Regions from separate parts of the Neobacillus camarae genome, predicted to be linked through region 1. Evidence: predicted binding sites of a transcription regulator. Region 1 holds the regulator's gene; the other holds the start of a gene.
What was found. Region 1 encodes Rex, which represses fermentation and respiration genes when NADH is low (regulators of the CRP and FNR family bind a similar motif). Its sites were predicted from a motif close to TTGTGAAATATTTCACAA; they were not measured.

Region 1 (16,133 bases):
CCATTAACCTAGTAAACTTATATTGAATTTTTCTATAAAGAAAATAGTAAATTAGGAAGATGATAAAACAAATTATTCCTGAAATAATAAATGCCCAAAAACCTTTATCAATTAATTCTTGTATTCCCATCATATAAAACCTCCAAAACTATATTATTTTACGTATTCAATATTAGTTCCTGACAAATTATTTAAGGTTGCATACTTTACAACGTCATGTTGGTTTATTATAAAATCTTGAAAGTTATTAATCTCTTAGTAGTTATCGTTACCTTAATAGAAAATATACATAGTTTACATTTCTACTATATTTTCCCCACTAATTTTAAAACTACATATTTTATTTCCAAATTCATCCTCAACATGAATTAAGATATCATTGGCATATTTAACCCAAGGTTCTTTTAACAGGCGTTCCTTAGTAAATGCATCTACTGGAAAAGACTTTTTCCAAGCCTTTTTCATTGAATCCCAAATATATTGGTTTGCTGCTAGATATTGCCTTATATTATAAGTTCCCTTAGTAATCTCAATGATGTAATATGATCCTTTTTCTTTAGGATACTCCAGTCTATTTATATCAAGCTTATCTTGAAATAACATGTATTTGAGATTCCCATCTAGAAATGGAGATTCATTCTCTTTTTCGGTTAATATGATTAGAGCATTAGTTGGACGACTCATTGCGACATAAAGGAGCCTCTTTTCCTCTGAAATTACTTTTTCTACAGTTTCACCTAATACTGAAAAGAATATGTGGCTAGGGTGAATAAGGGGATAACTTCTATGTACTGCGTCCACCAAGATTACTACCTCTTCTTCTCTACCCTTATAAGAATGTGCCGTACCCATTGCAACAAGATTCCTTTGGTTTTTGGGTAACGCACTCTTGATAGTACCCAGAAAGTTAGTTTGAAAATGTCCACTTTTGCTTACACTTTGAGTCAACCAAGGTAAGCCACTATTCTTTCTACTTATTAACGCTACTCTTTGCCCCTTTTTTGTAAAAAAATACACCATCCTGATTAGTGCTGGAATTATTTTATCCCCTTGATAGAGCTCTTTCTCAACAGGATTAGGCTTAAATTCATCTAGGTAAGAAATCCCTACAATCCCTTCTTCATTTGAAACTGATTTGGAGGGGATGCCTTCACCGTCCATTAAATTATTCCCTATATTAACAATCTTTTTAGTGGAACGACGGTTTGAAGAAATATTGAATCGCTTGGAATTAGGAAAGTACGTTTGGAAATCTCTAAAAAAACAAAGGTCAGAGCCAGCAAAGCCATTAATTGCTTGCCAATCATCACCAACACAAAATAATTTTAAGCTTTCATTTTGAAATTTAATACTCTTTACTAATTCGTAAAAAAGTATCGAGAAGTCTTGATATTCATCAATAAAAAGAAACTTAGTTATGACTAATTCTCCAGAACCCTCACCTCTTTCCCAACTGCTTTTCCCAGAATTCACAAGTTTTATGGCATCCATTAGTAGGCCATTGAAATCTTCCATTTCTTTTATTCGAAGATTTTTTAAATATATTGAATAGATTTTTACAATGATTTTTAGAAAATCAAATTGTAAATCTGAAATTGCATGACTTTGGTTTTGAATTTTTTCTTCTAAAGATTCTAGTGAAATCATGGAATTTCGACAACGATCAATAAAATGACTAACAATTTTGCTGAAATTATCTACAGCGTAAGGCTTAATAACATTCCATATTTCATTATCTGTCAATTTTCTTTTCAAATCACCGGTACTCCGTAAGTATTCCCCTAGTGATTGGTCGAGCAATTCAAATGAATCTGCTTGTCCAGGATATAAATCCAATAGTTTGAATCCCTTTTGACGTTCCCAAAAATGTTTTTTTTCGATTATTTGCTTATCATAATTTTTGTCTCCTAACATTCCGAAATACTCAACAATTATCCCTTTTATTTGTTTATTAATTGAAAAAATAGTGAAATCAGGCCTATAGTTTCGAGAACCCCACCTATAATTGTATTCATACTTATACTGTATTCTATGTTCAAACAAAAAGTCTGCAATACGTTTTTCCCCCATCGACTTATAATAAACTCCATCAAAACCAATATATGGGAGAGAACGACGATATTCAACAATCTCCTTAGGGCTTAGCTGTTCTTCAAGTTTTTCAAAATCCCCACCCTCACCTCGAAAATACCGAATCATAATATCTGTAACAATATGTAATTTTTCTTGATTGTATAAATATGAATTAATTATATTTTGTATAAATTTACTTTTTTCATATCCATTTTTTTCACTGTCATATAATATCTTTTCTTTAGGTTGGACAATTGCGTGAGCAAGCGCATGAAAAGTCATCGCTTTTGGAGCATCTTCTCCTAAAAACTCTTGCAATCTTTTATTAATTTCTTCAGCAGCCTCACGATTAAAAGCAAGAAGGAGTATTTTACCCGGGTCGACCCGACAATGTTTTACTAAAAATGCTGCTCTACTAACCGTAGTAGATGTCTTTCCGCTCCCTGCCCGTGCATAAACTTGTAAATCATCCCATAATTCAGTAATGCACCTAGCCTGTTCCACATCTGGCACTTTCCATCCCTGCTTTGAAAACCAACTAATCACAAAGTTGACTGACAACTCAACAAATTCTTCCTCACTAATTAGGTTTGATAGTTCAGTTTCCCACACTCGTCTACTCTTCAAGTAATTATTGATGAAAAGACTTTCTAACCTTTTAATAGCCAGCTTTTTAGCTGCTTCTTGTTTCTGCTGTTTTAGTTTTTCTTGTTCTTTAGCTAAAATAAGTTTTTGTTGATTTAGTTTTTCTTCTAGCATCTTTTTCTCTTTGTATTCTTCAATTTTTTTCTTTCTGTATTCTTCCTCTTGAATCTCTTTTGATATCCTAGCCTGCTTTTCTTCCTCTTCCCTTTTTTTCTCAATCTCCAAGAATCCTTCAACATCTTTTAAAATCTCATCTATTTTACTCTTTTCAAAAATTTCATCATTTCTATATACCGTTCTATACTCCGTAGTTAAAATCTGCAGATTACATTTTATGCAGGTGATCCAACTTCCTTGATCAAAGTTATATTCTTGATCAAATTTAAAATATATACCTTTACATCTAGGGCAATGAGATCTGACAATTCTTAGCACTTTTTCACCCATTTCCTTTTTATTTATACCTAAAGTTACATCAAAAGGGTCGTGCCTGTCACTCCCCGATTACAAAGAACGTCTATCTACACGTAACAAAAGAAATGAAAAAAGAGGCTTCCCACAAGTTTGCACAACTCATGAGAAACCTCTAATTTTAGGAGAGAAATGTTAGCAAAATGTTAGCATTGCGCTCCCCTCTTACATAAAACCCTCATATATCAAGGGGTTTGGGCGATGATTACATCATGCCGCCCATTCCACCCATGCCGCCCATGTCAGGCATAGCAGGGCCAGCTGGTTCTGGCTTGTCAGCCACAACTGCTTCAGTAGTCAAGAACATAGCCGCAACAGATGCAGCGTTTTGAAGAGCGGAACGAGTAACCTTAGTTGGGTCAACGATACCAGCTTCGATCATGTTTACCCACTCGCCAGTAGCAGCGTTGAAACCTGTGCCAACTGCTTCACGCTTTAAGCGGTCAACGATAACAGATCCTTCAAGACCAGCGTTTTCAGCGATTGTGCGAACTGGAGATTCAATGGCACGAAGAACGATGTTGATACCTGTTTGAACATCACCTTCAGCTTGGATACCAGCTACTTTATTGTATACGTTTAGAAGCGCAACTCCACCGCCGGATACAATCCCTTCTTCAACTGCAGCACGAGTTGAGTTAAGAGCATCTTCAATGCGAAGTTTGCGTTCTTTTAATTCGGTTTCAGTTGCAGCACCAACTTTGATAACTGCTACACCGCCAGCTAATTTAGCTAAGCGCTCTTGTAATTTTTCACGGTCAAATTCAGAAGTGGTTTCTTCCAATTGAACACGGATTTGGTTCACGCGGCCTTGAATTTCTTCAGTAGCGCCAGCGCCTTCTACGATTGTAGTGTTTTCTTTTGTTACCACAACTTTAGCTGCACGGCCTAAAGAAGCAACTGTTGCAGATTTAAGGTCACGGCCAAGTTCTTCTGTGATCACTTCACCGCCAGTTAAGACAGCGATATCTTCAAGCATAGCTTTACGGCGGTCACCGAAGCCAGGAGCTTTAACAGCCACTGCATTGAAAGTTCCGCGAAGCTTGTTCACTACTAATGTAGAAAGAGCTTCCCCTTCGATATCTTCAGCAACAAGCAATAATGGCTTGCCTTGTTGAACCACTTGCTCTAATAATGGAAGGATTTCTTGAATGCTAGAAATCTTCTTGTCAGTGATTAGGATATATGGATTGTCTAGAACAGCTTCCATTTTTTCAGTGTTCGTTACCATGTAAGCTGAAACATATCCACGGTCGAATTGCATACCTTCCACAACGTCTAGTTCAGTTGTGAAGCCTTTAGATTCTTCGATGGTGATAACGCCGTCGTTACCAACGCGCTCCATTGCTTCTGCAATCAATTGGCCAACTTCGTCGTCAGCGGAAGAAATGGCAGCAACTTGAGCGATAGAAGATTTGCCTTCGATTGGTTTTGAAATGGCTTTTAGCTCTTCAACAGCAGTAATCACCGCTTTTTCAATCCCTTTACGGATACCCATTGGGTTAGCGCCAGCTGTTACGTTCTTTAAGCCTTCGCGGATCATCGCTTGAGCAAGAACAGTAGCAGTAGTGGTACCGTCACCGGCAACATCGTTTGTTTTGCTTGCTACTTCAGCAACTAGTTTGGCACCCATGTTTTCGAATGCATCTTCTAATTCGATTTCTTTTGCGATGGTTACACCGTCATTTGTGATTAATGGTGAACCAAATTTTTTCTCAAGAACCACGTTGCGTCCTTTAGGTCCAAGAGTCACTTTTACAGCATTTGCTAGAGTATCGACACCGCGAAGCATCGCGCGGCGAGCTTCTTCACTGAATTTAATCTCTTTAGCCATTGTAAAATAACCTCCTCATATGATATAAAAGCTTAATTATTTAAGAGACGTGACTAACCAACAATCGCAAGAATGTCAGATTCACGTAAGATTAAGTATTCGGCTCCTTGGTATTTAACCTCAGTACCAGCGTATTTTGAGAAGATAATGCGGTCGCCTTCAGTAACTTCAAGTGCTACGCGCTCACCATTGTCAAGTACACGGCCTGTACCAACAGCAACTACTTTTCCTTCTTGAGGCTTTTCCTTAGCTGTGTCTGGCAATACAATACCGCTTGCAGTTTTTTCTTCTGTTTCAACTAGTTCGATGATAATGCGATCACCTAATGGTTTTAACATACAAATAACCTCCTCAAATATGTTATTCGGTCATTATTAGCACTCGGTACTAATGAGTGCTAACACAATTATTATAATAATGAATCTAAATATCTTTTGCAAGTACGAAGCATAAAATTTTTAAAAAGAATTCTGTTTTTTTCCACCTTATAAAGTATGTGAGGAACATCCCAATCTATACATTATTTTCCTGCAAAAACGAAATGTTTCATTTCGCTTCCCCTTAAAAAGCATTCAAAATTGAAAGTTACCCTTATTTAACGGTAGAATGAAAAAGAATTGCCTAAGTACCTATCTAACAGCTTTCATATCCAAAACGAGTATAAGATTATCTTTCTATATGAAAACTAAAGGTTAAAGGAGACGAAAGATTGAAACGGGAATATTGGATTATATTAATGGTTTATATCGGGATGCAATTTTCCAGTCTTGCCGGAGTTCCCCTGCTTGCGCTGGTTTTTCCTTTGATCGGGGTCGACAAGCAGCAAGCTGTTCCTGTTTGGCTGCTCATTAGTTTCCTGGCCGCCTTGCTCATTACGCTTTTCCTCCTGCGAAAAGAAATGAAAAGCGAAAGGGCGATGGGCAGTTCTTGGGGCCAATCGGTCCAATGGGCCATCCTAGGATTTTTCCTGGCTCTATTTGCGCAATACGCGGCTGCCATTGTAGAGTCGATACTAGGCATCCAAACGGGCTCAGAGAATACGCAGCAGATTATTCATTTAATTAATACCTTCCCGCTGGCGATTGTGGTCACTTCGATTTTTGGCCCGATTCTGGAAGAAGTCGTCTTCCGGAAAATTATCTTTGGAAGCCTTTATAGACGTTATAACTTTTTTATATCCGGCTTAATCAGCTCCGTCATCTTTGCTCTGGCCCACATGGAGCCGGTACATGTGATCCTGTACTCGGCCATGGGCTTTACGTTTGCCTTTCTCTATGTAAAAACCAAACGGATTATCGTGCCGATTTTTGCCCATGTGACCATGAATACCATGGTTGTATTGGTCCAATCGGTTTATCGGGATGATATAGAAAGACTGTCGAAGCAAGCTGAGGCGGTGCAAAACTTTATCGGAGGATTTTTATGAGACGTTCACCTTTTGTTTCCGGTCTGATTTATTTTTTAATTGGCGGTCTGTTTACCTTCTTTGCCATCGACGATGTCCAAGAGAACGGCTGGGGCTTTTTTAGCTACCTGCTTGTTATTCTGGCAACCTTTGACTTTGGCTCCGGTATCAAACTAATCGCCTTTCATTTTAAATATAAAGACCAATTGAAAAAATAGAGCAAATCCCCTAGATGTGATCCAGGGGATTTTTGTTTTATACCTTTCTAAACGTTTTGATAGTGGCCGACTTTTCCTGTATTAGGTTTTCTGTATATTCGACTATGCCGATGTCACAGCCCTTGCCGATTTTCACGAGCTTTCCCCGCACAATCTCCGCCTTTGTATTTTCAAGAGAAACTTCATCGCCTTCGATGACTTTTGCCGACAGATGTCCCGCATCCTTCACAAACGGAAGAAAGGAAGATTTTCTTTTAATGATAATTTTTTCCCCGCCGATTTCCGCCACTGAACTTTCACCAAAATGGAGACCGATTTCAATCCGGTCCGCATTCAGCAGCCCTTTTATCTCAAAACCGCCTTTGAGGTTAAAAGTTTCATATTCTACATCCCCATTAACGGAAATACTTCCTTTCACATTCGCCATTTCGCCTTGCAGCCTTTCCCCGGCAGCAAGCGTTCCAAGGATTTTCATTTGGTTTAGAACGGCGCTGCCCTCTATGGCCATATTCCCCACCACGAGGATGGAACCTGATTCTAAATTCCCTTTCACTTCCGCTTCCCCGATTACCTTTATCGAATCTGCTTGCAAACCATCTACTACTTCACTTGTGCCATAGATATTGAATACAGAACAGTCAACATGGGATTCGATGGTCGCCTCGCCCCTAATACGCACTTTATCATAATGGCCGCCAGGGTAGTTCCCCGAGCCATTAATTTTTAGATCGTGACTTGCCTTCATCAAGATTCCCCCCTTTTATACTTTCCTGTATTCTTTTACGGTGGCTTTTTTATCGATGGTCAGGTTTTCTTTATATTCCACAAGCCCCACCTGGCATTTCGGTCCGATGGTCACATGGTTTCCGCGAATGACGGCTGCCTTGGTATTTTCCACCACTATTTCGTCCCCTTCAATACACTCCGTCTCAAGCTGTGTGGTGATAAGCGATTTAAATAATCCCAAGAAGGCAGCTTTTTGTTTGATAAAAATTTTCTGGCCGCCGATTTCTTTCACCTTACACTCTCCAAAAAGGGTCACCTCCACAGAGTCGGCATTTAGCAGCCCTCCGATAGAGAAATGGGATTCCGCTTTAAACCGATCGGCTTCACAATCCTTTTGCACAATAAGCTTCCCTTTTATATTGACTTCCTCTGCCTGCAGTTTCCCGCCAATGACCGCTTTACCAGACACCTTTGCCGTTTTGGCCAATACATTGCCGCCAACTTTTGCTGTCCCTTCGACCGTAAACAGGTTGGTTTCTAACGACCCCTTCACTTTCCCGCTTCCGCTAATCTTCGCTTTATGGGAGATCACATTTCCATTGACGCTGCCTGAACCGTTGCATTCGAATTCTGAACAATCAATATCTGTGTTAATCGTTCCCGTGCCGTTTATCGTTACATGGTCAAATTGGCCCCCGTTGGCAGAGCCGAATCCATTGAGTGTCAAGTCGCCTCTTTTTTTCAGTTCCATACTGATTCTCCTTTATCATAATTTCGATTTAATTTCTTCGGCACATGCCATCAGCTTCAGTTGGGCCGCAACCTTTGTTCCAGGCTCGAAGTAAAAGCTTTCTGCGTTGACCACCAGCAGACAGGAAGAGATCCCTAGTTTTCTCATGATCACTAAATCACAGCTCTTCTGCTTGATCACAGTCCGATTTTCCTTCATCACCTGAAGCAACAATTTCCCTTCATCCATGCTGATTTCCCCTGACTGAAGCAGCTTCTCTAAAACATACACTTCAAGGATGCGGGAAAAATCTAGAACAGGGCCGCCTTTGTCGATATCTATATAAATGTTCATAACTGTTTCCGAAACAATGTTACGTTTCAATAACTCGTCTTTGCTTAATTGTAAATCGGATACATTTGGCGAAAGCATATCTGCCAGCTCATCCAAGGAAAGATTCTCTTTCATGGTTTGGATTTTCTCAATCCGCTGCAAAATCTTGTCTTTCGGGAAAAAGGTTTCCTGTCCGGTAAAGGTTGATTTCCTTATAAACCACTCTTCCGGAATCAGGTCCTTTCGCTTCCAGCGATACAGCTGACCGTACGAAATTCCGGCAAGCTCCAATAAATCTTTTTTGGATATTAACTCCTCGCTCATAAGTAAAACCCCTTTCTTAATCACAGTGTAACATAACACTGTTACGCTTGTAAAACCCATTTCAAAAAAAAATGGCGCCAGCAACCTGCACCAATTTCCCTAGTTTATTGTATTTCCGCTAAAGCCACTTGCTGGTAGGCCTTAAAGAAAGAGTCACAGAATTGATCCCACGCTGCGGCGGCTTCCATGGATTCCTCACTCACCTCACCGATGACTGGTTTTTGTAATAGGTCTTCAAGCTGATGGGAAAATGACCTGATCACCTCTTCCAGGGCACCTTCTAAGACACCGGCCACAAAATCCTTCGGCGGATACCAGTCGGCCACGCGCTGCAGGTCACGAAAGATTTGCGTTAACAACAGGTTGCGCGGTCCCTCCCATTGTTCGTTGACCACCACATCCCGGAAAATCCGCGGCAAGGACGAGAATTCTTCCATGACCCCGTGGCCGGCAAACACAGAGATTGCGTCACGGAGGATCTCCGCACCTTCATTGGTCGCACAGATTTTTTGCAGCAAGACAAGTTCCCTTAGATTGAATAATTTTTTCCGAATTTCGAGTGGCTGGTCGGAATGAATCCCGGGATTTAGAGGCTTTTCCAGCTTTAAAAATGAGTCATAGATTTTAAATGCCCCCGCGGTTGTCCTGTGGGCAGCGTTTTCGATTTTCTTTAGTTTGCTGGCAGAGAGCGGATAGTCTTTCACCTTTTTCCCGAACACGGTCCGAAAATCTCCATAGAGCTTGGCTTCTCTTGCAGCCCTTAGCATAAAGCCGGCACAGGCAATGCCGATTTCTAATCTCGATAAAGTTAAGACAATTCCCACTGCGACAGCTATCCCCTTGTCCTTAGGCCCAATTGGATAGGCGAGCGCTCCGTTATATTGGATTTCCGCCGTCGGGAGTTCGGCTGTACCAAGTTTCCATTTGATCCGGTTGATGTCGTAACTATTGCGTTTTTCCTTTTCTTTATCGCCTGGAAGCCAGGACGGAACGATAAAGGTGGAGACCTTAGTGGTGCCGGCTATTTTGGCGGTGACCACGGAATAATCAGCATGGGCAGCTGAGCAGAAGAATTTATTGCCATATAGCCGATAATGGCTTCCTTCTGGCACCGCCTCCAATACATTGGCCGGCAAATCGGACCCGCCCTGGATTTCCGTCATAAACTGAGCACCGATTGCAAACTCCCCGTTGATGCCTTCTTTTGTATGTTGGAGGATTTCTTGAAGCTCGGGGATTTCATCATTTGGAAACTGCTCTAATAGGGCGACTAAGCCATGGGTGCAGGTTAGCGGACAGGTCACGCCCGCTTCTCCAAGCTGATGAATTAACATTCTTTTGACAAAGCTTTCCCAAGGATGCCTTTTGCTTGAAAACAGGCCTTCTCCAAATATTCCTTGTTCGAGTTGAAGGGTTTCCATCGGCCGGACGATTCGATCAATCCGGTGGTTAAACGCGTCGTAGTGAAGCATGTAGGGACGGACTTCAGGGCGGGCAATTCGTTCGGCCAATTGATTCCATTTGGTTGATACAGTTGGGGAGAAAGTTTGCAGGGTTTTATGGATATCTTCGTACTGGGATGCGGCGAATTTTTTGACGGCTTTCTGTAAGAATGGCTCGTCCCGGTACCAGTCAAGGCTGGCACGCTTTTCGAGGAATTCATCAAAGCTATAAGAATTGGCTCCTCTTGTGGCAGCGTCCTGGGAAGCGATGTTCATTGAATGTCACTCCTTCTTATTGGGAAATTTTACAAATATTCAGTTTTATTTTAAGCTGGGAAAAGGGTAGACGTCAATGTGAGGAATGAAGATGGGGTTTAACAGGATGGGGAATTTTCTTTATAGTAAGGTTCTGGGCGGTTCATGAAGACAAAACTTGCTGATTTCCGTGATTCTTGTCCTCATGATGGCTTTATGAGGACAAAACTACGTTCATTACTGCCTTTTCTGTCCTCATGACGGCTCCATGAGGACAACATCCTGTTTATTTCTTTATTTCCTGTCCTCATGACATAATTAGGACTGATCAGCTCGCCATTAAAAAAGGAGCTGCATAAAAACAGCTCTCTTCCTAAATTCTCTCTATTGTTGCTGGGTTCTGCGATACTGGTATTGTCTCCATTGGTAGTGAATAAAACAGCCGATGCAAAATCCCAGGATAGCGACAAATGCAGCAATCATCACCAGCGCTGAAAACACATAACCGAGTGTAGTCCAGCCCAGCACAAAACTGAGAAATCCTATCCCGAGACAAGACACGGCAATCTTTTGGTTAAACTGCTGCTGCTCCCAGTCCTCCGGAATATAGGATTTGGGATCCTTCTTCAAAAAAAGCTTTGCTATTTGCATAACCGGATTAAATCCGAATAAAAGACCAAGTATTCCTGCAGTAAATGGGATCAACAAAATCCACTCATAACCAGTCACCCAGGTTAAGAGAACACTAATCACAATCACCCACTGATTGGTTTTCACAAGCGGACGTGGGATTGAACGAACTGCTTCTGCCATTTTAATCCCGACCTTTCTTATTTGTTTTATAGGTTTATATATATTTTAATCATTTCCCCCTATTTTGTATAGAAAAACTTATCGCTCAAATTTTAAAAAATACATACAATCCTACTAACTGTTATACTTAAATAAAAGATACAAAGTTAAGGACGGGGTCTCTATGATCAAAATTATCACCGATAGCTCGGCTGATTTGCCGAAACATTTAATCGAAAAATACAATATCACTGTGGTCCCGTTGACCATCATGATCAACAACGAAACCTATTCGGAAGGGGTCGACCTGACACCGGATGAGTTTTTTACAAAAATGTTCAACTCCAATGAGCTGCCAAAAACTTCTCAGCCTTCACCAGCCTTGTTTGCTGAAACCTTTAGCCGATTCAACAGTGATGACCAGCTGCTTTGCCTGACCATCTCATCCGGCCTGAGCGGTACCTATCAATCCGCCTCGCTTGGCAAAGACCTGTCAGATGCGAACGTCACGGTGTTTGATACTCTTGCCGGATCGCTAGGACATGGATTGCAACTTATCCGCGCCGCGGAACTCGCCCGTCAAGGACGGACAATGGACGAAATCCTGAAGGAGCTTACCGATTATCGTGAAAAAATGACCATCCTGGTCCTTTTAGATACGTTGGAAAATATCGTTAAGGGCGGCCGCCTCAGCAAATTCCAAGGCTCGTTAGCCAAGATTCTGAATATCAAAGTGATTTTAGAAAGAGTCGAGGGTGGAAAAGTGGAAATCAAAGAGAAGGTTAGAGGCAAGAAACGGTTTCACAACCGGACGATGGAGCTCATCCAAGAGCAAAGCAGCGATTTCTCCCATACCGTATTCGGGATTACCCATACCGGAAACACAGAAGAAGCCGAAGCGATTAAGCAAGAGCTTATCGAGAGATTCCATCCAAAAGAAGTCATTGTGAACTACATGGGGGCCACGATGGGAACATATGCCGGTAAGGGCGGCATGATTATTTCTTTCTAAAATGCTTTGTTCACTGATTTTTTTTACTCTGTTGATTGAAGTGGAAATCAACAGCCATATTGAGCAATGCCTTCAAAAAAAAAACAGACCTTTTCCGAAAAAAGGCCTGTTTTTCCTATTCTTCCTCTGCCTCTGTCTCATTCGCATTTGGATAATGCTTTAAAAAATAAACCAATGACTGCAGTTCGACCGCTAAATCGATATGATGAACCCGGATTGACGGCGGCACATTCAACCGCGCCGGTGTGAAATTTAATATCCCCTTCACATTGGTTTTCACCAGCCGGTCTGTAATTAGTTGAGCAACCGGAGCAGGAACGGTTAATATGATAACAGGGATATCTTCCTCCACTAAGTATTTTTCCAAATCATCCATGGAGTGAACGGGAACATCCCCTATGGAAGTCCCGATTTTATTCGGATCCACATCAAATGCACATTGAATTTTCGTATTATTGTTTTTCATAAAATTGTAATGCAAAAACGCCGTTCCCAGATTACCGACCCCAACTAGGGCAACCTTGGTCAATTCGTCCTGATCGAGGGTTTTACGAAAGAAAGTCAGGAGATAATTGACATTATACCCGTACCCTTTCTTCCCTAAAGCTCCAAAATAGGAGAAATCCCGGCGGATAGTTGCTGAGTCCACTTTTACGGCTTCACTTAGTTCTGCCGAAGACACCCTCTGTTTTCCGGAGGCATGCAAATTTTGGATAAATCGATAATATAAGGGCAGCCGTTTTGCTGTTGCCTGTGGTATTTTTGCTGTCTCGTTCGCCATACTCCTCACCTCTCTAATTGATTTATCTCTTCTCTAATAAAGTCTCCGTTTTTTCCTCCGGTTTTCTTTACTAAATAGGTTGGACCGATAACCATCCCTTTATCGACGGCCTTGCACATATCATATACGGTTAAAGCACAGGCCGACGCAGCTGTTAGCGCTTCCATCTCGACGCCAGTGCTTCCTTTGGTCTTTACTTCGGTTTGTATCGATAATTTATACTGATCCGCATCCTGTTGCTCCCATGAGAAGTTAACATTCACTCCGGTCAGAGGAATCGGGTGACACATCGGGATAATGTCCCATGTTTTTTTGGCGGCCATGATAGCTGCTACCTGGGCAACTGCCAAGACATCGCCTTTCTTCATTTCATTATTGGTCACTTTTTGGTAAATCTCTTTGCTGACAGTAATGCTGGAGTTGGCAAGCGCGGTACGAGCTGTTTCCGGCTTATCACTAACGTCCACCATCTTTGCCCTGCCTTCTTCATTAAAATGAGTAAATTCAGCCATTTAAAAAGCCTCCCAAAGGAATAATACTATATTTTCACGATTCTGTCTGTGAAACTTTGCACGAAATCGCTTATTTTTTTTTCCAAAAGAAACACATTCCCGAAAACCCGCCGTTTATTGCCGACCTTTTCGGAATAAGGTACACTATTTATAGGTAATTGAGGTGAAAAAATATGATTTTATTACAAGTGAACCAACTGGAAAAATATTATGGCGCTGAACTTATTTTATCGAATATAAAGCTCGAATTACAAACCCGTGACCGTGTTGCCCTTGTTGGACGCAACGGTGCCGGGAAATCGACATTGCTGAAAATCATTGCCGGCCATCTATCGCATGACGGCGGGGAAATCATCAAACCGAAAGATGTTTCCATCGGCTATTTAGCACAAAATACGGGTTTGGAATCGAACCTGTCGATTTGGGAGGAAATGCTGACTGTATTCGAGGACCTGCTTACCATGGAAAAGTCGTTAAGAAGACTGGAAGAACAAATGGCCGATCCTGATATTTTCAACAATCAGGGAAAATACGAACGGATCCTTAAAGAGTACGATCTGCTCCAAGTGAGTTTCAAGGAGCAGGGCGGCTATCAATTTGAGGCCGATATCCGTTCCGTGCTTCACGGACTAAATTTTCATGACCAGTCGCTCATCATCTCCAGCCTGAGCGGCGGCCAAAAGACCCGGTTGGCCTTGGGCAAACTGCTTTTAACTAAACCTGATATTTTAATATTGGACGAGCCTACCAACCATCTGGATATCGAAACGCTCTCCTGGCTTGAGCAATATTTACAGGGATATGACGGAGCCATTTTAATCGTTTCCCATGACCGGTACTTTTTAGATAAGGTCGTGACCCAAGTTTATGAACTGTCGCGCCGGCAAATGCAAAAGTTTACCGGCAACTATAGCGCCTATCTGGATCAGAAGGCTGCCAATTACGAACGGGACATGAAGTTGTACGAAAAGCAGCAACAAGAAATTGCCGCCCTTCAGGACTTTATCCAAAGAAACCTGGCACGGGCTTCGACCACCAAACGGGCCCAAAGCCGACGCAAGAAACTGGAGAAAATAGATGTCATGGATCGTCCGGCAGGCGATGAAAAGTCGGCCAACTTCTCCTTTGATATTGAAAAACAGAGCGGAAATGACGTGTTAACGGTGGACTCCCTTGCGGTCGGTTATCATGGGGAAAAAGTGTCAGAGGGAATTTCCTTCCGTGTATTTCGCGGGGACAGCATTGCCCTTGTCGGACCAAACGGGATTGGCAAATCGACCCTGTTGAAAACCATCATTAAAAGGCTGCAGCCCCTCGCAGGGACTGTCCAATATGGGACCAATCTTTCCATTGGTTATTATGATCAGGAGCAGGCGAACTTAACTTCCAATAAACGTGTTTTAAACGAGTTGTGGGATGAATATCCGCTCAAGCCGGAAAAAGAAATCCGTACCGTTTTGGGTAACTTCCTGTTTTCCGGTGATGATGTTTTAAAAACCGTCACCTCATTAAGCGGCGGTGAAAAAGCCCGGCTGGCCCTCGCCAAGCTGATGATGGAAAAAGCCAATCTGTTAATCTTGGACGAGCCTACCAACCATTTGGACCTCGACAGTAAGGAAATTCTCGAGAACGCCTTGGTTGAGTATCCAGGAACCATTTTATTTGTTTCCCATGACCGGTATTTTATCAATCGGATTGCCACTAAGGTATTAGAGCTTAGTCCAACGGGCGGTACCGAATATCTTGGCGATTATGATTACTATTTGGATAAAAAGCTGGAACAGGAAGAGCTCGCTGCATTGGAGGCCCAAGCTTCCTTGCAAAAGGCCGTTGCCAATGACCAGGCTGATAAAACGAGTTATCAACAGGATAAAGAAACCAAGAAGCTAGAACGCCAACGAAAGCGAAGACTAGAGGAAATCGAACAAAAGATTGAGCAATTAGAAGAAGAAATTCAAGACTATGAACAGCAATTATGCGACCCTGAAGTGTTTCAGGACCATGAAAGAGTATTAGAAATTAATAGCAAGAATGAACATGCCAAAGCCAACCTGGATCAATACATGGAAGAATGGGCTGAATTGGCGGAATAAGTGGATCAACCGGGCTATTTGTCCGGTTTTTTTATATTTTCAAATAAAATTATAGAGATATAGAAGGTTTGCTTTTTCCACAAGCTTATTCACACAAAGGATGGCTTTACTACAGTAATCCACCGACTTTTCCACATTATCCACAGATTATATCAAAAATATCCACATTATCAACATAATTCAGCACTTATCCACAACCGTAACCATTTATATTCCTGAATTTTATCCACAATGATCTTTTAAACAAACGTTTGTTTAAAAAAGGGGGATAATTTAATCAAACGTTTAATTAAACATAAACAAACGTTTGATTTATTCCAAAAACCCTGAAGGATTCTAAGGTTTTCCAAAGTTAATCAAATGTTTAATTAATATTAATCAAACGTTTGGTTAACTAGAGTTAAAATTAAACAAACGGTTAATTAAAATGCATTGTTTTAGCCAGAATATTTTTTTACAATAATGCTCCTTTAAATTTGATTTCCGC
Region 2 (16,133 bases), on a different contig from region 1:
TCCCAAATCATGGAAAAACTCTTCCCTATCATTATAGGCTGATTTTTCAATTTCCCCTCTGAAGTGAAGCATGCTGGGGCTTGGAATGGTCATTTTCGCCGTTTGGTCACCTGCAATGCTGTGAAGAAACTTAAAGTCTTCTAGCATTGGATGCTGGCCAAAATCCAGTTTTCCGGTAACCTTGATTCCGCGTGACTTGGTTTGGGTTTGCTTAAATTGGATACCAGCATCTGCTGTGTACCCCTCAACCCCTACTAGTCTTTCAAGAAAGTCAAAATGCCACCATGAGCGGCGGAATTCCCCATCCGTTATCGCTTCCAGGCCAATTGCTTTTTGTTTTTCCACAATGCGCCTGATCTCTTCATTTTCAACATCCCTTAATTGTTCGGCCGAAATGGACCCTGCCGCTCTTTGGGCACGTGCCTGCTTGACAGGCTCTGATCTTAATAAACTTCCAACCTGGTCGGCCCTGAATGGCCCTTTTTTCAAACCTAATGAAGTGTTTCCCATTCCTGCTAATCCCTCACTTACATGTATGTATAGTCAAAGTAGATAAGTAAAATCCACATAGGATTTAAATATAAGTATTAATGAAATTTAAAGAATTGTCAAACTTGCCAGAATGGATTAATAGAAAGGGCTTTTAGCACTTTGCTATCATATTGCTTTGATTATGATAGAATTATCCTTTCATAAAGCTAATAGAATGATAAAGGCAAGAATAAAAAAGGATTTGCCCATGTTTGACGGACAAATCCCAATTTTTAATTTCCTTGCGCATACAGGGTCTGGTAGGCTGCAGAAGTTCTTACTTCCACTGTCAGCTTACCTCTTTGGTAAATGGATTTAAGAATTAAAGGAACACCAGTTGTATTTTGAAATTGGAAGTCCTTTCCCCCATAGGATACGGTTGCATCCCGGCCCGCAGGCACATAGCCAACAGCTAAAGAATGGTGATTCCATTCAACGTAATGGACACCCAATTTATCGATGGCATTAAACAGAGTGGATGAAGTCTGGCAAATGCCGCCGCCTATTCCGTCGACCAGTTGTTTGTTGACGATTTCTTTTGCCGGCTGGTAGCCATGCTCTGCATCACTCGGACCTACCGTGAAATTAAAAGAAAAAGTATCCTGTACTCCAATAATCGTGTTATTGATGGCTTGGGCCGATAACTCGATGTTTTTTGACCTGCCTGCCACACCGCCATCAAAGTAAGTGGTATAGGAACCCAATACTACCTGATCCAACGATCCAAGGTCTTCTGGTTTATAGCCGCTTTCGGTTACATAAATAGGCAGCAGTACTTCTCCGCCATCAGCGGAAGCATTTAAAATCCTTTCGACTAATTCGGTCTCTTCCATAATAATTCTTGGCTTCCCTTTGATGACTTGACCAGTAGCATCGATTCTGTCGGGAGTCATCTTCTGGTCATATCCTGTCGTTGTATCCGTCCCCCTTGCAAGTTCTCTGGCCCATTTTTGCAGTTCCTGCTTATAAGAGTCCGGATTGGTTTCAAACCCCATTTCTTCCGGAAGGATGGTTTTTATAATTGACTTTGTGTTGGGGTCTATGACATTAACAGTGATGGGCTTAGGTACCTCCGCCTGCATGGGTGGTTTTTCGATGTTTTTGTCAGGCTGTTTAGTTGGAATTGTCACTTTTTTAGGAGTTTGTTTTGCCGATTCCTGCGCGCACCCTGTTAATCCTAGCAAACTACTAATCAGTAAAATTGAAATGCCCCATTTTGCCCTAACCATTATGCCATTTCCCCTTTTATGTTTGTATAAGATGGGACAATAATCAATCCCACCAATTATCCTATTCTAAAAGACATGTCTAAATGATGACATGTTTAAATGCCTGATTCTTACGATCATACTCACTTCCATCATTATAATTCAGAAGGGTTGTCGAAATTTGTTCCTTTAACACTTTGAAAAAAATAAAAAACCACAGGTGACTTGTAATACCGGCGGTTTAAAATATAAAAAATCAAATTTTCCTAGGACGACATCCATTCCGATTCATCTTTTCTTTTTACTGACAAATCCGCCTTTATCCCAAAATCCCTTTTCGGAACAGCCCATACAAGTGTAACCGGCAGCAATACAGCGATCCTGTCCCATCCTCTCGCATCCATTGAAGGCCGCTGGACCCTTACACCCTAATTTATATAAACAATACCCAAGTTGTGCTCCTTGATCGTCAAAGGATTCAGCAAACAGTTTTTGGTCAAAATACGGTTTTCGGTGGCAGGCCATGTGAACGGTGGTTTGGTAAAACATTTTGGGCCGTAGCTTTTTATCCAATTCTGGGAGATTACCGTGAAAATGGATGTGCAATAATGTTCCAATCATAACTTCTGGAATAGGAGGACAGCCAGGGACAATTGCCACTGGTATCTCATCCGGGATAAGGGTTCTTATATCACCGGAATCGGTGGGAGTTCCTCCGGCCGCAGGTAAACCCCCCCATGCGGAGCAGCTTCCGAATGCCAGCACAGCTTTAGCCTTTTTGGCTGCACGAATGATTTCCTCCCTTACCGATTTTCCGGCAATCATTAAAAATTCATCACTCGCGGGGATGCTTCCCTCCACCACGAGCACATATTCACCCCGATATTTTTCAAAAATGGACTCCTTGTGTTCCTCCACCTGATTCCCGCTGGCAGCGGATAATAACTCACTATACTCTAAGGAAATAAAATCCAACATGGTTTCCAATGTGCTCGGCGAAAAGGAACGCAGAAACGCTTCCTTGCACCCTGTGCAATCCAGAGCGCTAATCCAGATTACCGGCAGCCTGCTATCGGTATGCAGCAACATTTCTTCTGTCACATGAACCGTTTCTAACCAATTGTATGTCTGCATTTTTGGTTTCCCCCCTTGGGTATTTGTGCCAGTCTTCCATGACAAACTTACTCTCCTAGGCTTTGTTTGATGGCAGCAGGTTTCATTTTCAATGGAATTATACGATTATAACGAAGCTCTGTCTATTACTTGTGAAATAATTCACAAAACATTCTTTTACATAAATGCATGATAAAAACATGCGAAATATTACCGTTTCTATGTGGGCCTGTTTAAAAGGAAATGCTTGCGGCAGCACCACCTTTTTGGACAAAACTTATTATTCACATGCATAATGATTGTGGTCGCGGTCCATTTTTACCTGGTACCGGGTGTGTGGAAGGAACACCGTAGGGTACAACTTACGCAGTTCTGTGCAGTTTTCTCATCTGTTGTAGCTGCATTGTATGCCCCTAAAAACAATGGACTGTTAATCTCTAAGGCAAGCAAGATACCCATTAACCTCTTCATGAGACCGCCACCTTTATGACAAGATCTTTACTAAACAATTACATATTATAATATTTATCGACTTGGTTTTTAACTAGCATAATAAGGTATAAACCATAAAAATATACCTATTTGGCAACCAAAGTTTGAAATCTATTATTTCTACAAAAAACTCCCATCCATAATAGACGGGAGTTTACCTCGATAACGGAATATCATTTTCGTTTTTTCTTATCTGCCTTGGTCATTCTCCCTAAAATAAATGCACCAGCCGCTACGCCAAGCACCGTGTTTGTTTTTTTATTAAACACTTGTTTTGCGACCAGATTTAAATTTTGGGGCCGTTCCGCCAAGCGGCGCATAAAGTAGCCATACCAATCGCTGCCAAATGGAACATACGTGCAGAATTGATAGCCTTCCTTGGCAAGCTTGAACTGTAATTCTTTTCGGAATCCATATAGCATTTGAAATTCAAATTTATTGTTTGGGATTTGATGTTTCTTAACAAATTGTTTCACATGATCGATGATTCGGTGATCATGGGTGGCAATTGAGGTAAAATTTCCATGTAACAAATGCCATTCTATTAGTTTAATATAGTTGGCATCAATCGCTTTTTTAACCTGGTATGCCACATCCTCTGATTCCTTATAGGCCCCCTTTACAATCCGGATGCGATTAAATTGATATTTCTCCAGATAGTCGAGCGCATTATGTAAATAGGCTTGGATGACCGTTCCAACATTATTAAATTCCTTGGATAATTCATCCATCAGATCAAACGTAGGCTGCAGATGCTTGGAGTCTTCCATATCAATATTGACGAACATATCATATTGGTTTGCGTGCGCGACAATTTCCCTCACATTGGATAAGCAAAGAATATAATCAATATCCATTCCTAATTGAGTGGGTTTGATGGAAATATGGGCATCGACATTATGTTCATGAATCGCCTCTATCGTTTCGAGGATTTGATTCTTGGCAGCCTTAGCTTCTTCTTCTTTAAACACAAATTCCCCTAAATGATCTACCGTGCAAGAAATTCCTTGTTCGTTCAGCTCTTTAATGCTGCGTAATGCCTCATCCAGATTGGTGCCAGCGACCACACTTTGCGCTCCCAATCTTAGTCCGTACTTTTTTGCTGCCCTGTTTAAAAGTGGATTCTGCGATAAGCCAATAAAGATATCTTTTAACATCAGAAAGACCCCTTAGATAATAGATATATAGTAAATTATAACATAAAGGTTTCAATATTTATTGTTTTGGGAATATTCAACGAAGTATGAGGCTATTACCGCAAACCAGGCTGTCCTATCACCTTAAGGCAGCCTGGTCCTTTAGTAGCCACAGCATACATTACTGTAATTTCACATGTCTTGGAAGTTTTGTTGTGGTTAATACCGCAATCTCTTTCATTCGCTCTTTATTATAGGATGAACCGGTCAATAACCGATAATCCAAATAGCCTGGATGACACATGACTTCCACTGATTGGTTATCCTCCACGCGTGAAATCAGTTTTTCAAAATAATCCCAGTCAACCCCGTCACCATAAAAATCATGGAAGAAGACGTCGGTAAAGGCAGGTACCCCTTCTAGTGCATCCTTTCCAACCCGTCTTGCGCTTAATTGATATTTGGCTGATAGCCGTTGAACAACGGGTAAGAATTCTGGGATGGCATGAACATGGTGGTGGCTGTCAAAATGGGTGGGAACTAACCCGGAGGCTAAAAACTTCTCAATTTGTGCTGTCCATTCCCGCTCGATATCGATAAGGGATAGCCGACCGGTATCCTTTATATCCCTCAGTTTTTTAAAGTTTCCATCTTGATCCGTTAAAGACGGGACATCCTCCAACAATGGCCTGCCACATGTTAAAACAAGATGTATCCCCAAACAGAGAGTTGGAGTTTGTTTCGCCAATTCTATTGCATGGGCTGCGTCGGGCATGTTCATCATCATGGTTGTCGAATTCACTATTCCGTTCTTATGCGCATCGATAATCCCATAATTGATCCCTCTTGAATAGCCAAAGTCGTCCGCATTTACAATTAATGTAATCACCTTGACCTTCCTTTCGCCAATATGTTTTTACTGTTTAACTGGCACCTTTATGATTCCTAAAGAAGTTCGGCAAATAGTTTTTGTGTGCTTCAAGCATCTCATCGACAATCTGCTTCGCGAGCGTGTCAGAGGCAACTAAAGGATTAATGGTCAGTGCCAAGATAGCCAAATTGTAATCCCCTGTAACAGCAGCCTCTGCCGCAACCCGTTCAAATGATTTGATCTGTTGAACAAGACCGCGGACGGCCACTGGAAGGTCCCCCATCACGAGTGGCTTTGGCCCTTCTTTTGTAATGATGCAGCTTACTTCCACTGCTGAATCATTCGGAATGCTGGCAATCGCCCCATTGTTCATGGTATTAACCGGTTGGATATCGCATTTATCATTATAAATGGAAGTAATTAACCGGACGGCCGCATCACTATAATAGGCTCCGCCCCGCTTCTCCAACTGTGGCGGTTTAATGGCGAGGTTCGGGTCTTTGTATAGGTCAAATAATTCTTTTTCCAGTTTTTGAACGACCTCGGCACGGGTTCCTGCTGTTTTGGCGTTTTCTATTTCCTTTTGGACCATATGGGAGCTTTTATAATAATATTGATGATACGGGCAAGGGAGTAACCCCAGTGCACGAATAAATTCTGGTTCCCAGCCAATTCCTTGTATATTTTTAACGAAACTGGAGTTCTCCGGGGTGGTTAGGAATTCAATGACCTTATTTCTTACGCTAACCCCATCAAGATACACATCAAGACCATATACCATATGATTTAATCCAGCAAAGTCAATGCGGACCCGAGAATGATCGACCTTCAATAGCTTGGCCATCCCCATTTCCATACCTATTGGCACGTTGCACAAACCCACCACTTTTCGGAAATTGCTATAACGGAGGACGGCTTCGGTCACCATTCCAGCCGGGTTTGTAAAATTCACCAGCCATGCATTTGGGCAGAGCTCTTGCATATCTTTTACGATATCCAAAATGACTGGGATGGTTCGCAGTCCTTTAAACAATCCCCCTGGCCCATTGGTTTCCTGACCCAGCACCCCATATTTTAACGGAATCCGTTCATCCTTGGCACGGGCATCCAGTAACCCGACGCGAAATTGGGTAGTGACAAAATCTGCTTCTTTCATCGCTAATCTCCGGTCTAAAGTTAAGTGAACTTCAGTTGGAAGTCCTGCTTTTTTAAACATGCGCTTAGCTAGATTTCCGACAATTTCAAGCTTGTGTTTCCCTTCCTCTATATCCACCAGCCATAGTTCTTGTATGGGGAATTCATCATATCTTTTAATGAAACCTTCAACGAGCTCAGGTGTATAACTGGAACCTCCTCCAATGGTTACAACTTTAACCACTTTTCCCCCTCCTTTAATGACTGGAATGCAGCTCTTGACGAAGCTCCACCAGTTCTTTGGCCAAATCGGTTAAGGTCATGGCCGTCATTAAATGATCCTGCGCATGGACAAGGATAATTGGTATTTCCAATGTATCCCCTGAAGCTTCCGCTTGGATTAATTGTGTTTGAAATCGATGGGCGGAACCTAATTCCGTTTCGGCTTCCGCAAGTTTTTCAAACGCTGTGGTAAAATCTTTTTCTTTGGCGGAAAAAATGGCCTCCATTGCTAAACTTCTTGCATTGCCGCCATGTAAAATTAACTGGAAGGAAAGATTGTATAGTTCTTCCTTGGTCATCTTATTTCTCCTTTCTTACAAAGCCAAGAGCCTGCCGTCCGGCAAGCTCTTGTATTCTTTTAGTTAATTTCCGGCGTCTTGTTCCATTTTCAGGTTTTGTTTATCCCACATCCTGAAGAATGGATAGTAGATGGCAAAGGCGACCACTAAGTTAATTAACTGCATCAGCGCGCCGCGAATATTTCCTCCGGTTGCCAAATACCCTCCTATTATTGGCGGAGTCGTCCAAGGGACAGCGACACCCGCTGTTTTTGGTGCAAAGCCGGTACTCATGCCGATATAGGTCGTCAATACCAGAACCAGCGGCGTTAATATAAATGGAATAATCAGTAAAGGGTTCATAACAATTGGAGCACCGAATGTAATCGGTTCATTAATATTGAATATGCCTGGACCGATGGCCAGCCGGCCAAGCTGCTTGGACTGTTGGCTTTTTGCCATAAACAGCATCATAAGGGCAAAGGAAATGGTCGCACCGGATCCGCCTAAATAGATAAAAATATCGAAGAATTGCTGAGTCACTACGTTAGGAAGATTATGTCCCGCCTGCAACGCTATGCGGTTGGCATCTGTCTGGGCTAGCCAAATCGGCCCCATGACGCCTCCAACAATACTGGCACCATGCAGTCCGGTTGACCATAACAACTGAACTAAGAAAACGGCTATGAGCGCTCCGATTAATGACCCGCCTAAGGCGCTTAATGGTTCTTGGAGGAGTTTTCCGACCACATTGTGGAGACTCTCGAAGGAGGTATTTTCAATCAACAGCCTCAACAGCCAAACGACAAGGATGACTAAAAAAGCTGGAAACAAAGCCACAAACGATTTACTGACACTTGGGGGGACGCCATCGGGCATCTTAATGACAATATTTTTTTGGATGATAATACGGTAAATTTCCGTCGATAAAATGGCAATGATCATCGCAACGAATAACCCCTTACTTCCTAGATAGGCCATAGGAAGAACGCCGGTTACTTGAATGGCCTCCTTAGCTCCTTCAGGAGTAAACATCGTGAAATAGGGTGTGGCTAGAATAAAAGCAGCAACCGAAATGGCCCCGGCATTTAACGCATCCACTTTATAATGTTCCGCCAGCCGATAGGCAATCCCAAATCCTGCAATCAGAGCCATAATGTCAAATGAGGCACTAACTGGGTACAGGAGTTTCGTTGACCATTGGTCCCCGAATGTCCGCGCCATGAATTCAGGATAGCCGTCAATGGGGATAAACCCTAAAATCAGGAAAATAGAGCCGATAATAATTAACGGCATAGTCAGGATAATTCCGTCACGCAATGCTTGTAAATGTTTTTGACCGGCAATCCGGGCGGCAACTGGCATGACCTTCTCTTCCAGTATTTCATTAAATTTGCTCATTATGATTCACTCCTCTGTGAATTTATGAACCAATTAAACTCCTTGCGTATTTTAATACTTCTTCCCCATTGCACCTTCCATAATGAACAGGATTGATCGCATCCACCGGAATCCCCTTTTCCTGGCCTTTTTTCTTAAGCTGCGGAAGCAAATAACGAACCTGTGGACCTATGAGCAGCACATCTGCCTGTTCAAGATGCCGGTTGACTTCGCTTGCACTCACTGCCCAGATTTTTGCCTGCAAACCCTCCGCCTTAGCGGCTGCTTCCATCTTTGTGACTAATAGACTGGTAGACATACCAGCCGCACAGCACAATAAAATGTTCATGATCATCCTCCTTTGGTATGCAATCGCTTTCAAAACTCAATACCCGTCGATTCATGGTGTCTAAGAATTAATAAACTATATTCAGTACTGTTCCATAATAGGACTCTTGTCATAAACAATAATTTACTATTATAAATCCAAAAAGCCCTCCTATTTAAGGAGGGCTTTCAGTTAAATTCCTGTTTTTAGCAATGTTTCAAATTCTGCAACTGAAGAAGGTCTGGCAAATAAATATCCTTGAATCTGCCGGCAATTTTGTTCCCTTAAAAACTTCAATTCCTCCAGGGTTTCAACCCCTTCAGCAATGACATCCGTTTTTAGCAGGTGGGCAAGTTGGATCATAGCTGCGGTAATCCCGGCATTTTCCGACTGGCAAGATATATTATGGATAAAGGAGCGATCAATTTTAAAACCATCCAATTTAAACGACTTTAAATAAGAGAAGGACGAATACCCCGTGCCAAAATCATCAATATAAATTTTAATGCCTAGTTGTTTCAATTCATGTATCGTTTTTATCACATCAGCTTCATTTTTCATCAGGGAGTTTTCCGTTATTTCAATTTCTAGTAAGCTTCCATCTAAATTGAATTCGTTTAACACTTTCTTAAAATCAACGGCAAAATCCTTTTGAATGAAATGCTGCGGACTAATATTTATACTGATCGGCACTACCGAAACACCAGAATGTTTCCAGGTGACAAGTTGTTCACAAACTTTGCGCGTGATCCATTTTCCAATTGGAATAATTAAACCGGTTTCCTCCGCAAGAGGAATAAACTCAGCTGGGGATATTAATCCATATTTAGGATGATTCCAACGAATCAGTGCTTCCGCACTGATAATTTTTTTGGTATCCACATCGACCCGCGGCTGCAGGTGAACAAGAAACTCATTGTTGATTAACGCTTTTCGTAAATCCCGTTCAAGAAAAAAGGATTGATAGCTCATCGTGTTCATGGAGGAAAAATATAATTGGCAATTGTTCCGGCCGTGGTCTTTAGCTTTATAAAGCGCAATGTCTGCATGCTTCATTAAATCGGTTACAGTTTCGCCATCATTCGGATAAATACTGATTCCAATGCTCGCAGTTACATAAAGCTCGTAATCATGGATCAAAAACGGTTGTGTTAACCAAGTTAGAAAATTCTGGGCAATGGTAACCGAATCCTCCGGCCGCTCAATCACGGGACAGAGCACCATGAATTCATCCCCACCCATACGTGCGATGCGCTTCTCATCCCCTATATGTGTCATGAGCCGTAACGCCAACTGTTCCAGAAGCTTGTCGCCGATTAAGTGGCCCAATGTGTCATTAATGTTTTTGAAGCGATCAAGGTCGATATACATGACCGCTAGTTGATGCTGATTTATTTTAGCGAATTGAATGGACTGGTTCAAGGCTTCTTCAAATCCCCGCCGATTTGGGAGCTTCGTTAATTCATCGTGACGGGCCAAATAGGCATTCAATTCCTGGACTCGCTTCTTTTCAGTGATATCCTTCCCAATGCAATAAATTCCCGTTATTTGCTGGTCGATAATAATTGGCAGATAGGTAAGATTCATATGAATTTTGTGGCCATTCTTATGATAAACAGTAATGTCAAAATTCTGCGGTTCACCGTTCAAGCCTCTTTTGAAACAATTCACCGCTCTTCCACGGTATTCTTTCACTATCAGGCTGCGAATCGTTAATTTTTGCACACTGTCCAGTGAGTATCCCAATATTCTTTCGGTTGCCGGGTTCATATTCACAATTTTACCCGTGTGGTCATACGTAAAAACCGCATCCTGGCTATGCTGGAACAGTGACTGGTAAAGGAGTTCATTTTCCCGGAGCTGCTTTTGCGCACTTCTCAATTCAGTCACATCATGCAAGTACCCCAAAAGCTCAGTGACCTTGCCGTTTTGTTTAATTGGAATAACATCCACATATAGGAGTCTTCCTCCCAATTCGACCTCATAATTAACCCGGCATCCCTTACTGAATGCTTTTTTATAGTTTAATAGCTTCAATTGAGATATTTCTTTAGGAAAAATTTCATCAGGGGTTTTGTATTTGTGCCTCTCCGTTGTAAATCCGAGCTCGCGTAACAATTTACCTTCTGCCATGGTATAAAGGATGTTTCCATAAGCATCCTGCTTCAACCTAAATATGCCATTCTCGAAATTCCTGACCGTCTGGTTGAACTCATCCTTCAACGCGTTCTGAAGGGAACTTTCCATCTGTTTATGTTCTGTTATATCGACTCGGATTGAAATATAACGGGACGGTATTCCTGTATCCGAAAGGATTGGGACAATTGTCGTGTGTACCCAATAGAGGCTGCTGTCCTTGGCCCGATTGCATATTTCCCCGCGCCAGACCTTACCATTGCCAATGGTTCTCCACATTTCCTTAAAGAACTCTTTTGGATGGTAACCAGAATTGAGTATCCGGTGATTTCGACCAATCAATTCCTCTTTGCTATATTTAGAGATATCACAGAATCTTTTATTGACAACTTGAATCGTGCCTTTTTGGTCGGTTATGGCAATAATCGATGATTCGTCCAGGGCATACTTCAAATCTGCCAGTTCTTTATGAAGACTAATGAAATCTCGAATATCATCCATTTGTTCCTCGCCAAAATGCGCATCGGAATTTTTGTTAAATTTTGTCATTTGTGAGCTCCTTAATACTTCTATAATAAATTGAACTCAACAAGAAAAATATTTCATTGTTTTTGTCTATATTTGTAATATATCGGCAGTTCCTTCAGTCTGTCAATCATAACACAAAAAGCCCCGTTAACCAGGGCTTTTTGTACATAATATTAGTTTTTGGCCAACTTAGGGACGATCTTTTGTTTAGCCGGTTTCGTAGGTGCTCCGCCGACCGTGTCTTCTGCAGGTTTTGCTCGTTTAATGAATAAGGCTAAAACAAACGCCACAGCCGCTATTGCTGTTGCCACCACGAAAGCAAAATTAATTCCATCCAGCATGGCCTGTGCGGCAATTTGCTGTTTCATTTGCGCGATAGCCTCTGGTGTTGGCTGACCACCGGTAAAATGTTTCATTGCCTCTTCTCCAAGCTTTTGACCTTGGGATTCAGCACGGTTGGTCATAATCGTAACTAAAAGGGCTGTCCCAATAGCGCCGGCCACTTGGTTGAGCGTATTATTCATAGCGGTACCATGTGGATACAAACGTCTCGGCAATTGGTTTAATCCATTCGTGGATACAGGCATCATAACCATGGACATTCCAAACGAACGAATCGAGTAGATCAGAATTAAATGGGTATAAGTTGTTTCCAGCGTTAATTTACTAAACATATAGGTTGTCACAACGATAATGGCCAAACCGGTAACGGCTAAGATTCTTCCGCCAATCTTATCGAATAATTTTCCGTTAACCGGAGACATCGCAGCCATTATGAGAGCACCAGGAAGAAGTAATAATCCTGCATCCATCGGCGATATGCCTCTTAAGTTTTGTGTATAAATGGGCAGCAGAATCATTCCGGCAAATAGAGACATGTTGACAACCATTGTAATCGCTGAAGATAAAGCAAACATTGGATATTTGTATACTCTAAAATTCAACATTGGATCGTCTTTTCTCAATTGAGTTAAGATAAAGACGGCCAAGGACACAACCCCAATGATGATGGACCCATAAACTTGAGGGTTATCCCATCCTTTATTGCTGGCCGTACTGAAACCATAAAGGATTCCACCAAAACCTATGCTTGACAGCAATAACGATAGAAAATCGAGATGCATATTAAGTTTTTCTTTTTTATCTTTTAATAAGAAGAAACCAATTAGTAGCACGACAATGGCGATTGGTGTGACAAAGTGGAAGAGCATGCGCCAGTCGTAATGTTCCACAATCCAGCCTGATAAGGTAGGTCCAATTGCCGGTGCAAACATTAGGATCAGTCCAAACACTCCCATAGCGGCTCCTCTTTTTTCAACCGGGAAGCTGACTAACATAACATTCATTAACAGTGGCATTAGGATTGCTGAACCAGATGCCTGTAACATACGGCCAGCCAATAGAACGCCAAACACGGTAGCGGTTCCTGCCACGATGGTTCCGATAGTAAATAAACACATGGCAGCCAAGAACAGATGACGAACCGAATATTTGCGAATCAAGAATGCTGTGGTCGGAATTAAAATTCCATTGACCAGCATAAACCCAGTGGTCAGCCACTGGACAGTAGATGCTTCAATTTTTAGGTCTTTCATAATGGAAGGTAAAGCGATGTTTAATAACGTATTGTTTAAAAATGCTATAAATGCGCCAATCATTAGAATCGCAATAATGCCATATGGCGGTCGATGATTGGTGTTTACGGTTTGATCCATATTTTTTCCCCCTGTGATGATAGTTCGTATATTTATAATCATTTACCAACAGCAATAGACAATATGATATACTATCGGTTCAATTATTGCAATAAATAAATCCCTGTATGTAAAGGCTTTCAATACCAAAATATAAAATTATAAGAATAATTTGTACTAATAGTTCAAATTTTTGAATCTGCCCCCCAATTGATAGTAGTTTTCTACCCAAGATGGTTTATTAACCACATTATTTAGTTTTAAACCTCAAAAAAAGCCCCGCATTATACGGGACTAACTGGAAATTTCTTGTTTAGCAGCTGTAGTGTTCTTTTTATAGATGTATTGAAAAGCCAGTAACGCACAGAACGTAGCCAGGCCGACTATATCTGAAATTTTTTCTGGATAAATTAACGCCAATCCAGAAGCAAAGGCAAGGATCCTTTCATACCAAGCCAATTTACGCATCCAGAATCCGATGACAGCCGCACTAATGGCAATCATTCCAATAAATGCTGTAAAGCACACCCATATTAAATAGGTCCAGGTAGTATCAATCATCAGCAATTCTGGGGAAAGTACAAACATGTACGGGATGATAAAGGCGGAAATCGCCAGTTTCGACGACTCCACGCCCGTCCGAAACGGTTCCCCTCCCGAAATGGCGGCAGCAGCCATGGCAGCCAAGGCAACTGGAGGAGTAATGTCGGCTATAATTCCAAAATAAAACACGAATAGGTGTGCCGATAGGTCAGGAACTCCCAAGAGAATGATCGCTGGTGCCGCTATCGTTGATGTAATAACATAATTGGCAGTGGTAGGAGATCCCATACCTAGGATTAAAGAGGCGACCATGGTTAAGAATAATGTTGGAAGCAACATTCCTCCCGATAAATCCAATAACCCGTTTGCCATTTTCAGACCCAGACCGGTCTTGGTCACGACCCCTACGATGATACCGGCTGCAGCCGTTGCTGCCGCAACACCCAAGGCTGAGCGGGCACCATCTGCGAGTGCGTCAATAATGCCTTTAAAGCCAACACGAGTCTCTTTTTTTATCGCACTGACCACGACAGTAATCACAATGGACCAAAGGGCAGCCCGGATGACACTCATACCGGACATCATTAAAAAAATGATGGCAATGATTGGTATTAATAAATAGAGTTTACTCAATACCACTTTCAAACTCGGCATTTCTTCTTTTGTTAATCCACGGAGACCAATTCTCTTAGCCTCGAAATGGGTCATAATCCAGATTCCGGTAAAATACAATATCGCCGGTATGGCAGCAGCTTTGGCGATATCCCAATAGCTGATTCCTCCACCTATGAATTCAACCATTAGAAATGCTGCCGCGCCCATGATTGGCGGCATGATTTGACCGCCCGTGGACGATGCAGCTTCTACCGCACCGGCAAACTCCTTTTTATAGCCGAGATTTTTCATCATTGGGATGGTAAAGGCACCCGAGGTAACGACGTTGGCAACAGAACTGCCGCTGATTGTCCCCTGCAAGGCGCTAGAGAAAACGGCAACTTTTGCTGGCCCCCCCACACTTCGGCCGGCAACGGCAATCGATAAATCATTGAAGTATTCACCGACCCCTGTTTTAATCAAAAACGATCCAAATAATAAGAATAAGAAAATAAAGGTCGAAGATACGCCTAGTGGTGTGCCCAATATTCCTTCTGTGGTGAAAAACATCGTTTGCACCAGCCGGTCGAGGCTAACTCCGCGGTGGGCAATAAACCCTGGCATATACGGACCGTATAAGGCATACAGCATAAACACGACTGCAATGATGGCAATCGGCAGACCGACAGCCCTGCGGGTAGCCTCTAATACAAGTAGAATGGCCGCTAAGCCCACATAGAAATCCACCCCTGCTAAATTACCGGCACGCAAAACCAAATCGTCAATCATGACAGGCCAATAGGCTCCGACAATAACCGATAGAGCCGCCAAAATCAAATCGTACCATGCGACTTTATGTTTTTTTCCAATGTTTTTTTTGCTCGCAGGAAAAAGTAAAAAAATCAGAGCAAGGGCAAAACCTAAATGAACGGACCGCTGCAGCTGAGCAGTGAGCATTCCGAAAATTCCGGTATAAACATGAAATAATGAAAATGCTACAAGCCCAATGAAAACCACCCATTTGATAATCCCGGTTAGTTTCCTTGTTCCCGCCTCCGGATCATATTTTTCCAATAGCTCCTGTTGTTTCTCCTCAGAAAGTGCCTCCTCAAAATGATTCAAGGATATTCACTCCTTTCCATTGCTGTAATAAATTCAATTTTCTGATTTCTACCTTAACAGAGGTACCTGGCCTAATCGATTTTGATAGTTGATATTCCTTGTTTTGAAAAATCACCCGATGATTGGCCCGAACTTGGCCGATTCTTAAATAAAAGTACGGAAAAATCCGTTTCATATTTTTTATGTAATATTTCCCGTTCTTTTGTTCAAATGTTTCCCCCTCCTCTGCATTGGCTGGCATTCCGACTGCTGTCTCGGCGTACATCAGTTCATATTGCCTGATCCGCTTTTCAGGGAGTATCTTATAGCTTTCTACCACATCGGATAAATGAATGGAATGAGTGTATTTTATCTTGAAAGTTCCTTCACCTTTGACCGGAAGATAAGCAGTCTTCTGGGAAGCGTCCCTGGGCTGGAACACAACAGACAGCCTGTAAGGGTAAAATAAAAATAGGTTAATAAGTATTAACATGGTAATGAAAATTAAGAACAGGGACTTTGTTTTTTTCATGATTTCACCTGATACTGAATGAGGAGTTTAATAATCATGTTTTTGAGGAAATATCAGTAAAAAATTCCTAATAACCATAATCTTCCAATAGTAACTATTAGAAAATGAGACCGGCTATTATGAACAGCCGGTCCTCAAGCAATTAAGAAAAAACTACCCAAAACTGGTTATTTTGCTGCTTTTACCCCTTTTTCATCAAAGTACTTCTGTGCACCTGGATGAACATCAATGCCGACACCATTCAGTGCATTT

Region 2: the regulator Rex is predicted to act here: its motif matches at 3,003-3,020, upstream of ACY8D0_RS26125 (hydrogenase small subunit).

What each region holds. Positions count from the first base shown of each region.
Region 1 covers NZ_JBUCKX010000004.1:169,514-185,646, reverse strand. Annotated here, with positions in the region: gene ACY8D0_RS22320 (hypothetical protein) at 1-133, opposite strand, end outside; gene ACY8D0_RS22315 (UvrD-helicase domain-containing protein) at 295-3,165, opposite strand; gene groL (chaperonin GroEL) at 3,395-5,023, opposite strand; gene groES (co-chaperone GroES) at 5,077-5,361, opposite strand; gene ACY8D0_RS22300 (CPBP family intramembrane glutamic endopeptidase) at 5,733-6,449, shown strand; gene ACY8D0_RS22295 (YdiK family protein) at 6,446-6,646, shown strand; gene ACY8D0_RS22290 (cytoplasmic protein) at 6,684-7,391, opposite strand; gene ACY8D0_RS22285 (polymer-forming cytoskeletal protein) at 7,407-8,123, opposite strand; gene ACY8D0_RS22280 (YhbD family protein) at 8,139-8,759, opposite strand; gene ACY8D0_RS22275 (acyl-CoA dehydrogenase family protein) at 8,864-10,477, opposite strand; gene ACY8D0_RS22270 (DUF4395 domain-containing protein) at 10,841-11,269, opposite strand; gene ACY8D0_RS22265 (DegV family protein) at 11,433-12,260, shown strand; gene ACY8D0_RS22260 (redox-sensing transcriptional repressor Rex) at 12,376-13,041, opposite strand; gene moaC (cyclic pyranopterin monophosphate synthase MoaC) at 13,047-13,553, opposite strand; gene ACY8D0_RS22250 (ABC-F family ATP-binding cassette domain-containing protein) at 13,727-15,646, shown strand.
Region 2 covers NZ_JBUCKX010000005.1:246,156-262,288, reverse strand. Annotated here, with positions in the region: gene ACY8D0_RS26135 (5-methyltetrahydropteroyltriglutamate--homocysteine S-methyltransferase) at 1-510, opposite strand, end outside; gene ACY8D0_RS26130 (VanW family protein) at 765-1,760, opposite strand; gene ACY8D0_RS26125 (hydrogenase small subunit) at 2,028-2,873, opposite strand; gene ACY8D0_RS26120 (hypothetical protein) at 3,133-3,222, opposite strand; gene ACY8D0_RS26115 (proline dehydrogenase family protein) at 3,518-4,501, opposite strand; gene chbG (chitin disaccharide deacetylase) at 4,662-5,369, opposite strand; gene ACY8D0_RS26105 (6-phospho-beta-glucosidase) at 5,404-6,747, opposite strand; gene ACY8D0_RS26100 (PTS sugar transporter subunit IIA) at 6,743-7,066, opposite strand; gene celB (PTS cellobiose transporter subunit IIC) at 7,130-8,446, opposite strand; gene ACY8D0_RS26090 (PTS sugar transporter subunit IIB) at 8,469-8,774, opposite strand; gene ACY8D0_RS26085 (sensor domain-containing protein) at 8,946-11,438, opposite strand; gene ACY8D0_RS26080 (DHA2 family efflux MFS transporter permease subunit) at 11,591-13,132, opposite strand; gene ACY8D0_RS26075 (TRAP transporter permease) at 13,406-15,370, opposite strand; gene ACY8D0_RS26070 (DUF1850 domain-containing protein) at 15,357-15,881, opposite strand; gene ACY8D0_RS26065 (TAXI family TRAP transporter solute-binding subunit) at 16,049-16,133, opposite strand, start outside.